Roseisolibacter agri: one gene and its partner. The protein of the gene in region 1 binds, or shares a complex with, the protein of each later gene. Links are inferred from orthologs where the notes say so. Each region holds a gene or a part of one and is shown in the gene's direction. Other genes may lie near its edges. The genes, in order: odhB and rosag_RS02645.

Evidence for each region.
Region 2: odhB (region 1) and rosag_RS02645 share a complex: the UniProt entries of both Escherichia coli proteins name them as parts of the 2-oxoglutarate dehydrogenase (OGDH) complex. The link is inferred for Roseisolibacter agri from one-to-one orthologs.

Annotation. Positions count from the first base shown.
Region 1 is NZ_BRXS01000005.1:536,441-543,077, reverse strand. What follows is about bases 1-2,884. They hold odhB (2-oxoglutarate dehydrogenase complex dihydrolipoyllysine-residue succinyltransferase), read left to right. Parts: upstream 1-751; coding sequence 752-2,017; downstream 2,018-2,884. Other genes in these bases: lpdA (dihydrolipoyl dehydrogenase), read left to right, coding at 2,114-2,884; rosag_RS17890 (zinc-binding dehydrogenase), read right to left, coding at 1-486. Also shown: more of lpdA, read left to right, coding at 2,885-3,538; rosag_RS17875 (hypothetical protein), read right to left, coding at 3,778-4,194; rosag_RS17870 (RNA polymerase sigma factor), read right to left, coding at 4,194-4,760; rosag_RS17865 (CaiB/BaiF CoA transferase family protein), read right to left, coding at 4,975-6,093; rosag_RS17860 (hypothetical protein), read left to right, coding at 6,394-6,637. UniProt on the Escherichia coli protein: E2 component of the 2-oxoglutarate dehydrogenase (OGDH) complex which catalyzes the second step in the conversion of 2-oxoglutarate to succinyl-CoA and CO(2).
Region 2 is NZ_BRXS01000001.1:660,776-667,811, forward strand. What follows is about bases 1-3,283. They hold rosag_RS02645 (2-oxoglutarate dehydrogenase E1 component), read left to right. Parts: upstream 1-311; coding sequence 312-3,083; downstream 3,084-3,283. Other genes in these bases: rosag_RS02640 (PAS domain-containing sensor histidine kinase), read left to right, coding at 1-131; rosag_RS02650 (PIG-L family deacetylase), read left to right, coding at 3,258-3,283. In the rest of the region: more of rosag_RS02650, read left to right, coding at 3,284-5,849; rosag_RS02655 (ABC transporter ATP-binding protein), read left to right, coding at 6,259-7,036. UniProt on the Escherichia coli protein: E1 component of the 2-oxoglutarate dehydrogenase (OGDH) complex which catalyzes the decarboxylation of 2-oxoglutarate, the first step in the conversion of 2-oxoglutarate to succinyl-CoA and CO(2).

The DNA of each region.
Region 1 (6,637 bases):
CGTGACGACCATGCGCCACGCGGTGAGCGTCGCCAGCGAGAAGGCCGCGGCCTGCTCGGCGCTCACGCCGTCGGGGACCGCGTGCACGCTGCGCCCCGGCACCACCACCCGCTCGGCCATGAAGCCGGGGACGTGCTCGCCGAAGATCCGGTAGCGCGGACAGAGCGGCTCCTCGCCGTCGAGGCAGTACTCGCACACGCCGCAGCTCGCACCGGGGTTGATCGCGACGCGGTCGCCGGGCCGGACGTGCGCGACCTCGCTGCCCACCGCCTCGACGATCCCCGCCCCGTCCGACCCGACCACGAACGGCGGGACGATCGTGATCCCCGGCAGCCCGCCCACCATGTAGAGGTCGAGGTGGTTGAGCGCCGCCGCCTCGATCCGGACGAGCACCTCGCGCGGCCCCGGCGGCGCGGGCTCGGGGAGGTCGTCGCGGTACGCGAGATGGTCGAGGGAGCCGTGACCGGCGAGGGTGAGAGCACGCATCGGATCCGGGAAGCGGAGGACGGAACGGCGGAGAACGGAACGGAGGAGGACGATGGGGCGTGAGACGGAGAAGCGGCCCTTCGAGCTCGACGCTTCAAGCGGAGATCCGCCGTTTCGTCTCACGCCCTTCCGTCCTCCGCTCCATCGTCCTCCGCGGTTCCGTCCTCCGCTGTACCGGACCGTTATATTGGGCGGAACACTAACCGGCCCGCGCGGCCGCGAGCCAGCGCGCCGACTCCACTCCTCTGCTCTCTTCGGATCGGTCATGATCGCGATCAAGGTGCCGCCCCTCGGCGAGTCCATCGTCGAGGCGACGATCTCGCGCTGGTTGAAGCGCGAGGGCGACGCGGTGACGGCGGGTGAGACGCTCGTCGAGCTCGAGACGGACAAGATCACCGTCGAGGTGCCGGCGCTCGCCGCGGGCGTGCTCACGAAGCGCCTGAAGAACGAGGGCGACGTGGTGGCGGTCGACGAGCAGCTGGCCGAGATCGACGAGACGGCCGTCGCGGCGGGTGCTCCCGCGGCGAGTGCCGCCGCCGCGCCGTCGGCTTCGGCTCCGGCGCCCACCGCGACGCAGCCCGCGGGTGAGGCCACCGCCGCGGCCGCGGGCGCCGCATCGGGCACCGAGGTGAAGTCGTCGCCGGCCGCGCGCCGTCTGGCCACCGAGTCGGGCGTCGACCTCGCGAGCGTGGCCGGGACCGGCCGCGGTGGCGTCGTGAGCAAGCCGGACGTCGTGCAGGCGGCGGCGCAGGGCGCAAAGCCGGCGGCGGCTCCCGCACCTGCCGCGGCGCCGGCTCCGGCGCGTCCGGCGGCGGCCGGCGGCAACGGCAGCGGCCCGCGCGAGACGCGCGAGAAGATGACGACGCGCCGCAAGCGCATCGCCGAGAACCTGCTCGCGTCGCAGCAGCAGACCGCGCACCTGACGACGTTCAACGAGATCGACATGACCGCCGTCACGCAGCTCCGCGAGCGCGTGCGCGAGCGCGTCGAGAAGGAGCACGGCGTGCGCCTCTCCTTCATGCCGTTCTTCGTGAAGGCCGCGGTGATGGCGCTGCAGCAGTACCCGACGGTGAACGGCAAGATCGAGGGCGACTCGATCGTGCTGCACCACTACGTGAACATGGGCATCGCCGTCGCCAGCGACGCGGGCCTCGTGGTGCCGAACATCAAGGACGCCGACCGCAAGGGCGTCCTCGAGATCAGCCGCGACATCGTCGCCGTCGCCAAGCGCGCGCGCGACGGCAAGCTGACGATGGACGACCTCACCGGCGGCACGTTCACGATCACCAACGGCGGCGTCTTCGGCTCGCTCGTCTCGACGCCGATCATCAACTACCCGCAGGTCGGCATCCTCGGGCTGCACAAGGTGCAGGACCGCCCCGTCGCGATCGACGGCCGGGTCGAGATCCGCCCGATGATGTACATCGCGCTGTCGTACGACCACCGCCTCATCGACGGCCAGCAGGCCGTGCTCTTCCTCGTCCGGATCAAGGAGCTGATGGAAGATCCGGCCGCGATGCTGATCGCGTAATTCGAAGCGTCGAGCGTGGAGCGGCGAGCGGCGAGGATCTCCTCTCGCCGCTCGCCGCTCCACGCTCGACGCTCATCGTCTCCATTCGAGGCTTTCATGGCCGATACCAATACGTCCGCCCCCGACGTCCTCGTCCTCGGCGGTGGCCCCGGCGGCTACGTCGCCGCCATCCGCGCCGCGCAGCTCGGGCTGCAGGTCGTCTGCGTCGAGATGGACCGGACGCTCGGCGGCACGTGCGTCAACGTCGGCTGCATCCCGTCCAAGGCGCTGCTGCAGTCGTCGGAGCACTACGAGTTCGCGCGCCTGCACGCCCAGGAGCACGGCGTGCGCTACGAGGGCGTCGGCTTCGACCTCGCGACGATGATGAAGCGCAAGGACGACGTCGTGGGGGCGAACACGAAGGGCGTCGAGTTCCTGTTCAAGAAGAACAAGGTCACCTGGGCGAAGGGGCGCGGCACCGTCGTGCAGGCGGGCGCCGGCGGCAACGTCGTCGAGGTGCGGGGCGAGGACGGCGCGGTCACGCGCTTCGCGCCGAAGCACGTCATCCTCGCCACGGGCTCGGTGCCGATCGAGCTGCCGTTCCTCAAGTTCGACGAGGAGCGCGTGCTCTCGAACGTCGGCGCGCTCAAGATCCCGGAGGTGCCGAAGCGCCTGATCGTCATCGGCGGCGGCGTCATCGGGCTGGAGCTCGGCTCCGTGTGGCGCCGGCTGGGCGCCGAGGTGACGGTCGTCGAGCTCGCGCCGACGATCCTCCCCGGCAACGACGAGGACATCGTGAAGGAGGCCACCAGGGTCTTCACGAAGCAGGGCCTCGTGCTGAAGACCGGCGTGCGCGTCACGGGCGGCGGGCGCGAGGGCGACGTCGTCCGCATCACGGTCGACAGGGACGGCCAGTCGGAGACGCTCGAGGCGGACTACGTGCTCGTCTCGGTCGGCCGCCGGCCGGCGCTGCACGGCGTCGACGCGCAGGCGCTCGGCCTCGAGCTCGGCCAGCGTGGTGAGGTCGCGGTCGACCACCAGATGCGCACCTCGATCCCCACGGTGTTCGCAATCGGCGACGTGGTGGGCGGCAAGCTCCTCGCCCACAAGGCGGAGGAGGAGGGCGTCGTGGCGGCCGAGGTGATCGCCGGCAAGCCGGTCGAGATGCACTACCGCTCGATGCCGTCGGTGGTCTACACGTGGCCCGAGGTCGCCACGGTCGGCCTCGCGGAGCACGAGGTGAAGGCCGAGGGGCGCAAGTACAAGGTCGGCAAGTTCCCGTTCAGCGCCAACGGCCGCGCCCGCACGATGGGCGAGACGACGGGCCTGGTGAAGTTCATCGCCGACGCCGAGACGGACGAGCTGCTGGGCTGCCACATGCTGGGCGCCAACGTCTCCGACCTGATCCAGGAGGTCGTGCTCGGCTTCGAGTACCGCGCGTCGTCCGAGGACATCGGCATCACGGTGCACTCGCACCCGACGCTGTCGGAGACGGTGAAGGAGGCGGCGCTGGCGGTGATGGGGCGCGCCATCCACATCTGACCTCGCGCATCACGGCGAAAAGCAGTTGCAAGGATGAAGATCTGAACAGATCTGAGAACGACGGATGGCTCCGCGTGGCGGCGAGGGATCTCGCACTCCACCGGAGCCATCCGCTTTCATCAGACCTTCTCAGCCTTTCATCCTTGCTGCCGTTGCCGTTCGGGTCCGGCGCAACGCACGAAGGGCCGGGACCTCTCAAGGTCCCGGCCCTTCGCGTCGATACCTGGCAGTGTCGCCGGTCAGCGCAGCAGCATGCCGAGCGCGGTCCCGGCAGCCAGCAGCGCCGCGCCACCAGCCACCGCGAGGGCGGTGCTGAACGGCGCGGGACGCTGATACCAGGGAAGCGGAGCGGCCGGCGCGCTGGCCGGGATGGCGGCCATGAGACGCTCCATGACCGGAGCCGGGGTCATCATGCGGCGGCGACGCTCGGTCTCCTCCGTGATGCGGCTCCACAGCTCGACCTCGCGGCCGCTGGTGCGGCGCGCGGTGGCCTCGCTGGTCTCCCCGTCGAGCCACTGCTGGACCACGAGCGCGGGATGACCGTCGCCGGTCAGCGCCACCTCGCGGTCGGCCAGCGACTCGCCATGGTTATTCGACGACGGCTCGGGAGAGCGCGCCCGGCCACGACCGCCGTCGGGATTCAGATTGTCGACCATCAGGCGTATTTCTCCTCGAGCAGTGCCTGGAGCGCCTCGCGTGCTCGGTGAACGCGCATCTTCAGGGCTCCCACGGTGGTCCCCAGCAGGTCCGCCATCTCCTCGTACGACCGTCCCTCGACGTGCTTCATGACGAACGCCTCACGGAGACTGGGAGCGAGATGGGCCAGGGCCTGGTCCAGGTCGCGTCGCAGCTCGGAGCGGTCGAGGTCCTCGTCGGGGGTCGCGTAGTTGGACGGCTGGTCGTCTTCCTCGTAGCTGACGTGGGTGCGCCGGATGTTCTTGAGCCAATCCTTGCACCCATTCGCCACGATTCGGAACAGCCAGGCGTCGAAACGCCCGCGCACCTCGGCGAGATGGTGGTACGCCTTGATGAACGACTGTTGGAGAATGTCCTCCGCGACGTCCGGACTGCCGGTCATCCCCAACGCGTGACGGTACAGCGGATCGCTGTATCGCTGGATGAGGACGGAGAACGCGTCGCGGTCGCCCGCGAGCACGCTCGCAATGATCTGCTGATCCGCGTCCGCGGGATCGGTCGTCGTGCCCTGTACCGTGGTCTGCACGGTGTGAGCATAACTTCCGCGCGGCGCACCGGATAGCCCCGGCAATAGGGGGATCGCTGCGACGGTCACGCCCTAAGGACGACGGGGTTCCGGGGGCGTAACGGTCATTTTCGAACGCTGTTCGGGGGTCGCGGACGGGCGTCCGTCTGGCCCCCGGACCTCCCGATCGGTACTCCGCGATCCGGCGGAGGATCGCCCCGGACTGGGCGCCCGGTCAGGCCGCCGCGCCGCCCCCGGCGAAGGCCGCCCAGCCGCGGGCACGCACGAGAGCGCCATGCTCGTCCAGCCGCGGCGGGGGGAGCCGGACGCTCCCCGGGACGCTCGGCGCCACGCCGGTGAGGGGAGAGGCGTCGACCTCGCGCAGCGCCTCGAGCACGGTCTGGACGACGCCGGCCGGCACCCCGACCGCGTCGAGCCGGGCCAGCCACTCGGCCGCCGGGCGCGTCTGGAGCCGCGCATCCATCGCGGCGATCAGCGCCTCGCGGTTGGCCAGCCGGGCCGGGTTGGTGGCGAAGCGCGGGTCGCGCCCCAGCTCCGGGACGTCGAGCGCGGCCGCGCAGGCGCGCCACTGCCCGTCGTTGCCGACCGCGACGACGATCGCGCGGTCGGCGGCGTCGAACAGCTGGTAGGGCGCCAGGTTGGCGTGGGCGTTCCCCCAGCGCTGCGGCTCGCGCCCGCTCACGAGCGCGTTCTGGGCGACGTTCACCAGCCCGGCGGTCCCGCTCGCCGCCAGCGAGACCTGCACGTGCCGCTCGCCGGGCGGCAGCGGCGCCCGCGGTCCGCCGCGCCCGACGAGCGCCCCGAGAACGGCGATCGCGGCATCCTTGCCGGTGAGGACGTCGGTGACGGCGATCGGCGCCCGGAACGGCGGCCCGTCCGGGTCGCCGTTGAGCGACATCCACCCGCGCTCGGCCTGCAGCACGAAGTCGTAGCCGGGTCGGTCGCTGTCGGGGCCGAAGCCGGAGATGGTGCACCAGACCAGCCTGGGGTGCGCCGCCAGCAGCGTCGCCGGGTCGAGCCCGCGGCGGGCGAGCGCACCGCGCCTGAAGTTGTCGACGACGACGTCGGCGTCGGCGATCAGGCCGCGAATGAGGGCCTGATCCTCGGGGCGGTCCAGGTCGGCGGCGAGGCCGAGCTTGTTGCGGTTGATGCTGAGGTAGTACGCGCTCTCGCCGCGCTCGTCGAACGGCGGGCCCCAGGCGCGCGTCTCGTCGCCCTCGCCCGGCCGCTCGACCTTGAGGACGTCGGCGCCCAGGTCGCCCAGCAGCATCGTGCAGAGCGGGCCCGCGAGCACGCGGCTCAGGTCGAGGACGCGGATGCCGGACAGGAGCATGCTGCCTCTATTATGCCGTTGAACTGTTGGCTAGATTGCCGCCCGCGACCCGGCTGGCGGCCGCTCCACGGCCGGAAGCTCGTCGCGCGGATGGTCGGGCGGCAGCCCCGAGGGGCGTGGCGCGGGCGTTCACGATCGGTCGTCGGCGGCCCTGCCGGGCCCGACCGAACTTGCGTAGGCCTCGCAAAATCATAAACTTACCGCGTCCTCTCGCGCAGCCGGAGCGCGGCGCGCCCTTCCGGCCCGACGTTTCCCCTGTCTGAAAGGGGGGTGCGCGGCCCCTTCCCGGAGCAGCGAATCATGGCGGAACAGGTGCAGAGCACGGAAGAGACGCCGAAGGCCGACGCCCCCACGCCGGCGCCTCCGAAGCGCGGGCTCGGGCACCGCGGAGCGGACCCGCGGGATACGGCGGCCGAGCTGGCGGCCCGTGCCCACCAGATCAGCCTGGAAGCCGGGAGCAAGATGTCGGGCGCGATGCGCGACCTCATCCACGCGGCGGCCGGCATCTCCGGCTTCGTGGTCGAGACGGCGCGCGACGTCGTGC
Region 2 (7,036 bases), on another replicon or contig:
ACGGCGGCACCGGCCTCGGTCTCCACATCTCGCAGCGGCTGGCGCAGCTGCTGGGCGGGGAGATCACGGTGGACTCCGTGGTGGGGGAGGGGTCGACGTTCACGCTCGTGCTCCCGACGACTCCCCATTAGCGGAGGACGGAACGGCGGAGGACGGTGAAGCGGACGACGGAACGGCGTGAAACGATGAAGCGGACCCTCCAGGCTCGAAGCTTCGAGCTGGTGGGTCCGCCGTTCCGTTTCACGCCGTATCGGTTTCCGCCGTTCCGTCCTCCGCCGTATCGTCCTCCGCCTCACCAGTTATTTTGCGGCATGAGCTCTCCAGCCATCACGAGCGTCTTCAACGACGCCTACATCGCCGAGGCCTTCGAGGCGTACCGTCGCGATCCGGCGTCGGTGGACGAGTCCTGGCGCCAGTACTTCCAGACCGCGGAGGCGCTGGCCGGCATCGTCGGCGGCGCGCGCGCGACGGGAGCCGCCGGGGGCGGCGCGGCCGATCCCGACCTGCTGCGCAAGGCCGCCGCGGCCGCGGCGCTCGTGCAGGGAATCCGCGAGCACGGGCACATGGCCGTGCAGCTCGATCCGCTCGGGTCGGCGCCGCTGGGCGCGCGCGAGCTGACGCCCGAGTACTACGGGATCACCGAGGCCGACCTCGCCCTCGTGCCCGCGACCGCGCTCGGCTTCGACGACGGGCGGTTCGCGACCGCGGCCGACGTCGTCGCGATGCTGCGCTCCCGCTACTCGAAGGCGCTCGCGCTGGAGTACTCGCACCTCGCCGCCGACGCGGAGCGCGAGTGGTTCCGGCGCATGCTGCGCGCCGAGGAGCTGACCGCGCCGCTGACGCCCGACGAGCGCAGGGCGGTGCTGCGCCGCCTCACCGAGGTCGACGGGCTGGAGCGCTTCCTCGGCTTCGCGTACCAGGGGAAGAAGCGCTTCTCGATCGAGGGGACCGACGCGCTCGTGCCGATGCTCGACGAGGCGATCGCGCAGGGCGCGCGTCGCGGCGCGCGCGAGGTCGTGATCGGGATGGCGCACCGCGGCCGCCTCAACGTGCTGACGCACGTCATGGGCAAGCCGTACGAGGCGCTGTTCGGCGAGTTCGAGGGGCGCCACCCGGACGCCGCCAGCGAGAGCGAGACGGGCGACGTGAAGTACCACATGGGCTATCGCGGCACGCGCGCCGTCGACGGGCAGGACGTCGCGCTGCTGCTCGTGCCCAACCCGAGCCACCTCGAGTTCGTGGGCTGCCTGATCGACGGCGTGGCGCGCGCGGCGCAGCGGCTGCCCGGCACGCCGTGGGAGCGCGACGAGCGCCTCGTGCTGCCGATCGCGGTGCACGGCGACGCGGCGTTCATCGGCGAGGGCGTGGTGGCGGAGACGCTGAACATGTCGCGCCTCGCGGGCTACCGCGTGGGCGGCACGCTGCACCTGATCGCGAACAACCAGGTCGGCTTCACGACCGATCCCATCGACTCGCGCTCGACGCACTACGCGAGCGACCTCGCGAAGGGCTTCGACATCCCGGTGCTGCACGTCAACGCGGACGACGCGGAGGCGTGCATCATCGCCGTGCGCATCGCGATCGCGTTCCGCGACGCGTTCCGCAAGGACGTGCTGATCGACCTCGTGGGCTACCGCCGCTGGGGCCACAACGAGACCGACGAGCCGGCGTTCACGCAGCCCAAGCTCTACGACGTGATCCGCAAGCACCCGACGCCGCGCCAGGTGTGGGGAAACCGCCTGGTGGCCGAGGGGCTGCTGACGGGCGACGACGTGGAGGCGGTCGACCGCGAGGTGCGCGCCGTCTTCGAGGCGGCGCACCAGCGCACCAAGCAGCAGGCGACGGCCGCGCACGACGACTCGCCCGAGGGCGCGCCCGCCGCGCCGCCGCCGCCGGTCGTCACCGCGGTGCCGGCCGATCGCCTGACGGCGCTCAACACCGAGCTGCTGACGTATCCCGAGGGCTTCACGCCGCATCCGCGCCTCGCCAAGATCCTCGCCCGCCGCGCGGAGACGCTCGGCGACAAGGGCGGGATCGAGTGGGGGCAGGCGGAGGCGCTGGCGTTCGCGTCGCTGGTCACCGAGGGCACGGGCGTGCGCCTCACGGGCCAGGACGCGGAGCGCGGCACGTTCGGCCACCGCAACGCGGTGCTGCACGATCCGAACACGGGCAACAAGCACACGCCGCTCGCCAGCCTGCGCGAGCGCGGCGCGGCATTCGAGGTCTACAACAGCCCGCTCACCGAGACGGCGGTGATGGGCTTCGACTACGGCTTCTCGGTCGCGGCGCCGGACACGCTGGCGCTGTGGGAGGCGCAGTACGGCGACTTCGTGAACGTCGCGCAGGTCATCATCGACCAGTTCCTGGTCGCCGACCGCGCCAAGTGGTCGCAGGACTCGGGGCTCGTGCTGCTGCTGCCGCACGGCTACGAGGGCGGTGGGCCGGAGCACTCGTCGGCGCGCCTCGAGCGCTTCCTGCAGCTGTGCGCCGAGGGGAACATGACGGTCGCCTATCCGGGCACGCCGGCGCAGTACTTCCACATCCTGCGCCTGCAGGCGAAGCGGCAGCCGCGCCGCCCGCTGGTGCTGATGCAGCCCAAGTCGCTCCTGCGCCTCCCCGCCGCGGCGAGCCGCCTGAGCGAGCTGGCGGAGGGCGCATGGCAGCCGGTGGTGGACCTCGCCGCCGCCGCGCCGGAGCGCGTGCGCCGCGTGGTGCTGTGCACGGCGAAGATGTGGTACGACGTGACCGCGCAGCCGGTGCCCGACTCGGTCGCGGTGGTGCGCGTGGACCAGCTGTACCCGTTCCCGGCCGACGCGCTGCGCGCGCTGTTCGAGCGCTACGGCAGGGCGACCGACGTCGTGTGGGCGCAGGAGGAGCCGCAGAACATGGGCGCGTGGACGTTCGTCGCGCCGCGCCTGCGCGCGCTGCTGCCCGCGTCGGCGTCGCTCGGCTACGTCGGCCGGCCGGAGCGCGCGAGCCCCGCCGAGGGCTACGAGGCGGCGCACAAGGCGGAGCAGGCGCGGATCGTGGCGGAAGCGCTGGCGATCACCGAACCCTCCAAGCAGAAGGCGTCGGCTCGATAAGGCGGAGGACGGAACGGCGGAAACCGATACGGCGGAAACCGATACGGCGTGAAACGGAAAGGCGGACCCTTCGCGCTTGAAGCTTCAAGCGAAGGTCCGCCTTCTCGTTTCACGCTCCATCGTCCTCCGCCGTATCGTTCTCCGCAACATCGTTCTCCGCCATTCCCGAACATCATGACGTTCGCATCGATCGCCCGCCGGCTCGCACTCTGTCTGGCAGTGCCGGCGTCGCTCGCCGGCGCGCAGGAGCGCGGTGCCGCCGCGGTTGCCAGCACGGTTGCAGGACTCGGTGTCACGACGCGCGCGCTCATCGTCGGCGCGCATCCCGACGACGAGGACACGCGCCTCATCACCTGGCTCGCGCGCGCGCGCCACGTCGAGACGTCGTACCTCTCGCTGACGCGCGGCGACGGCGGCCAGAACCTGATCGGCAACGAGCTGGGCGAGGCGCTGGGCGCGATCCGCACCGAGGAGCTGCTGGCCGCGCGGCGGCTGGACGGTGGACGGCAGTGGTTCGCGCGCGCGTTCGACTTCGGCTTCTCCAAGAGCGCCGAGGAGACCTTCCGCCACTGGCCGAAGGACTCGGTGCTCGGCGACGTCGTGCGCGTGGTGCGCGCGACGCGGCCGCACGTGATGATCGCGATCTTCAGCGGCACGCCGGCGGACGGGCACGGCCATCACCAGGCGAGCGGCATCCTGGCGCGCGAGGCGTACGACGCGGCCGCCGACACGGCGCGCTTCCCGACGCGCGGCTTCGGGCCCGCGTGGGCGCCGCAGGCGTTCTACCGCAACACCAGCTACCGCAACCACGAGGGCGCGACGCACCGCTACGACGCGGGCGCGTTCGATCCGCTGATGGGGCGCTCGTACGCGGAGCTCGCGGTCGTGAGCCGCGACCAGCACAAGTCGCAGGGGCAGGGCGGGCAGCAGCGGAAGGGCGCGTGGACCGTGTCGATGAAGCTGGAGGCGTCGCGCGACGGCGCGGGCGCCACCGCCGCGACGACGAACGGCGAGGCACCGCTCTTCCTCGGCATGGACACGTCCTGGACGCGCTTCCGCGGCGTGGTCGCACAGCCCGCGCGACGCGCGGCGCTGGACTCGCTGCCGGCGGCGTTCGCGGCGGCGCGCGCGGCGCTCGACGTGCGGCATCCCGAGGCGCTGCTCCCCTCGCTGGCGCGCGCCGAGCGCCTGCTGGAGGCGGTGTGCGCGAGCCCGTGCGAGGGCGGCGGGTCGGCGGCGGACGCGGACCTCGCGACCGCGCGCCGCACGACGCTGCAGCGCCTGCACCGCGCGGTGCAGCTGGCCGCGGGCATCGAGATCGACGCCACGGTCGCGCGCGAGCACCTCGTGCTCGGCCAGCCCGCGCGCGTGACGGTCACCGTGTACAACCGCGGCCCGCGTCCGGTGCGCGTGCGCAGCCTGCAGCTGGAGGGGCTGGAGCGCGCGCCCGACCTGCTGGCGGGGACCGAGGGCGTGGTCGTCGCGCCCGGCGGCGCCGAGTCGCGCAGCGGCACCATCACGCCCACGGATGCGACGCGCCCGTGGTGGCTGCGCACGCCGCGCGCCGGCGACGTGTTCACGATCGGCGGCGGCGCCGCCACGCCCGAGGAGTGGCGCCAGACGAGCGCCGCGGACGTCGTCGCGCGCGTCGAGGTGGACGGCGCCGTGACGGTGGCCGAGGCGCCCGTCGTGCACCGCGCGGTGGACCCGGTGCTCGGCGAGGTCGCGCGGCCGGCGGCGGCGGTGCCGGCGATCTCGGTGACGTTCGACCGCGCGATCGAGTACGCGCGCGCCGGCGTGGCCATCGACCGCACGGTGCTGGTGCGGCTGCGCTCCGCGGACAGCAGCGCCCGCACGGCGACCGTGCGCCTGACGCTGCCCGCCGGCCTCACCGCCGACAGCGCGGCGCGCACCGTCGCGCTGCCCAAGTACGGTGCGCAGGCGGCCGTCGCGTTCCGCGTGCGGGGCACGCTGCGCGCGGGCGCCCATCCGGTTCGCGCCGTGGCGGAGTCGAACGGCGAGCGCTACGCCGAGGGCTACCAGCTGGTGGACTACGCGCACGTGCGGCCGCAGCGCCTGTACCGGCCGGCCGAGGTGACGCTGCAGGCGGTGAGCGTGGCGCTGCCGCAGCGCGCGCGCATCGCGTACGTCCCGGGCGTCGGCGACAACGTCGCGCCCATGCTGGCGCAGCTCGGCCTCGACGTGACGGTGCTGGACGCCGCGACCGTGGGCGACGTGGACCTGTCGCGCTACACGACGATCGTCGTCGGGCCGCGCGCCTACGAGGCGAGCGACGCGCTGGCGGCCACCAACCAGCGGCTGCTGGACTGGGCGCGCGCGGGCGGCACGCTGGTGGTGCAGTTCGGGACGTACGAGTACCTGCGCCCGGGGCTCCTGCCGTACGCGATCACGCTCGACCGGCCGGTGCGCCGCGTGACGATCGAGGAGGCGCCGGTCGCCGCGCTCGATGCCGCGGCGCGCGTGCTGACGACGCCCAACCGCATCGGGCCCGCCGACTGGAACGGCTGGGTGCAGGAGCGCGCGACGTACGTGCCGACGACGTGGGACGCGGCGTTCCATCCGGTGATCGAGTCGCACGACCCGGGCGAGCCGGAGAGCCGCGGCGCGTTGCTCGTCGCGCCGGTCGGCCGCGGGACCTACGTCTACGTGACGCTCGCGCTCTTCCGGCAGCTGCCCGCGGGGAACCCGGGCGCAGCGCGGCTGTTCGTGAACCTGCTGGACGCGAAGGCGGACGCCGCGCCGTGAGCCGGGGCTCGCGAGGCTGGCTGGGTGCGTCGTGCATCGTGCTGCGTGACCGCCCTCGGGACGCGTCGGTGCGCCGGACCTGTTGGCCTCCTGGGGAGGACGCGGATGTCTCGGATCGGAACGGATCGTCCGGATCGCTCCTCGGAGCGCACGGGACCTCGCCGCCGCGCGGAGCGATCCGCAGCATCCGTCTCCATCCGGAGCAGCCGCATCCCTCCAACAGGCCACAGGCGCTGGCGCACCGGGCCCTGAACGACATCGGACAGGATGACCGGATGACGAAGAGCTTCCGCGCTGGCGCATGGAACGATGCGCCACAGGGGGCCTCCTGGTCATCGTGTCATCCCGTCGGTGGTTCGAAGGGCACGCAGCACGCCGCACGCGGCACGCCGCGCGCGGCCCGCCGCCGATGACCGCGTCCGCGCTGCAGCTCGCTCGTGTCACGCACCGATACGCGGGCGCCGAGCGCGACGCGCTGTCGGACGTGACGCTCGACGCGGCGCCGGGCGAGCTGCTGGCGATCGTCGGCGCGTCGGGGTCCGGGAAGACGACGGCGCTGCGCCTCGTGGCCGGCTACGAGCGGCCCGACGCCGGGGCCATCCTGCTCGACGGCGCGGACGTCACGCGCCTGCCGCCGGAGCGCCGCGGCTGCGGGATGGTGTTCCAGCACTACGCGCTCTTCCCGCACCTCTCGGTCGAGGAGAACGTGGCGTTCGGGCTCGAGGCGCGCGGCGTCGCGCGCGCGGAGCGGCGCACGCGCGCGCAGCGCGCGCTCGAGGCGGTGGGGCTGGCCGGCACGGGCGCGCGCCGCGTGCAGGCGCTCTCCGGCGGTGAGCAGCAGCGCGTCGCGCTGGCGCGCGCCCTCGTCATCGAGCCGCGCGTGCTGCTGCTCGACGAGCCGCTCTCGAACCTCGACCCGACGCTGCGCGTGGCGACGCGCGACGAGCTGCGCGCGCTGCTCCACCGCGAGCGCGTGACCGCGCTCTTCGTGACGCACGACCAGGAGGACGCGTTCGCGGTCGCGGACCGCGTGGCGCTGCTGCAGGCCGGACGGCTGCTGCAGGTCGGCACGCCGGAGACGCTCTACGACCGGCCGGCGTCGCGTGCGGTGGCGGCGTTCATCGGGCGCGGCGCGCTGGTGCCGGCGACGCTGGCGAACGGTACGGACGCGGCACCCGACGTGACCA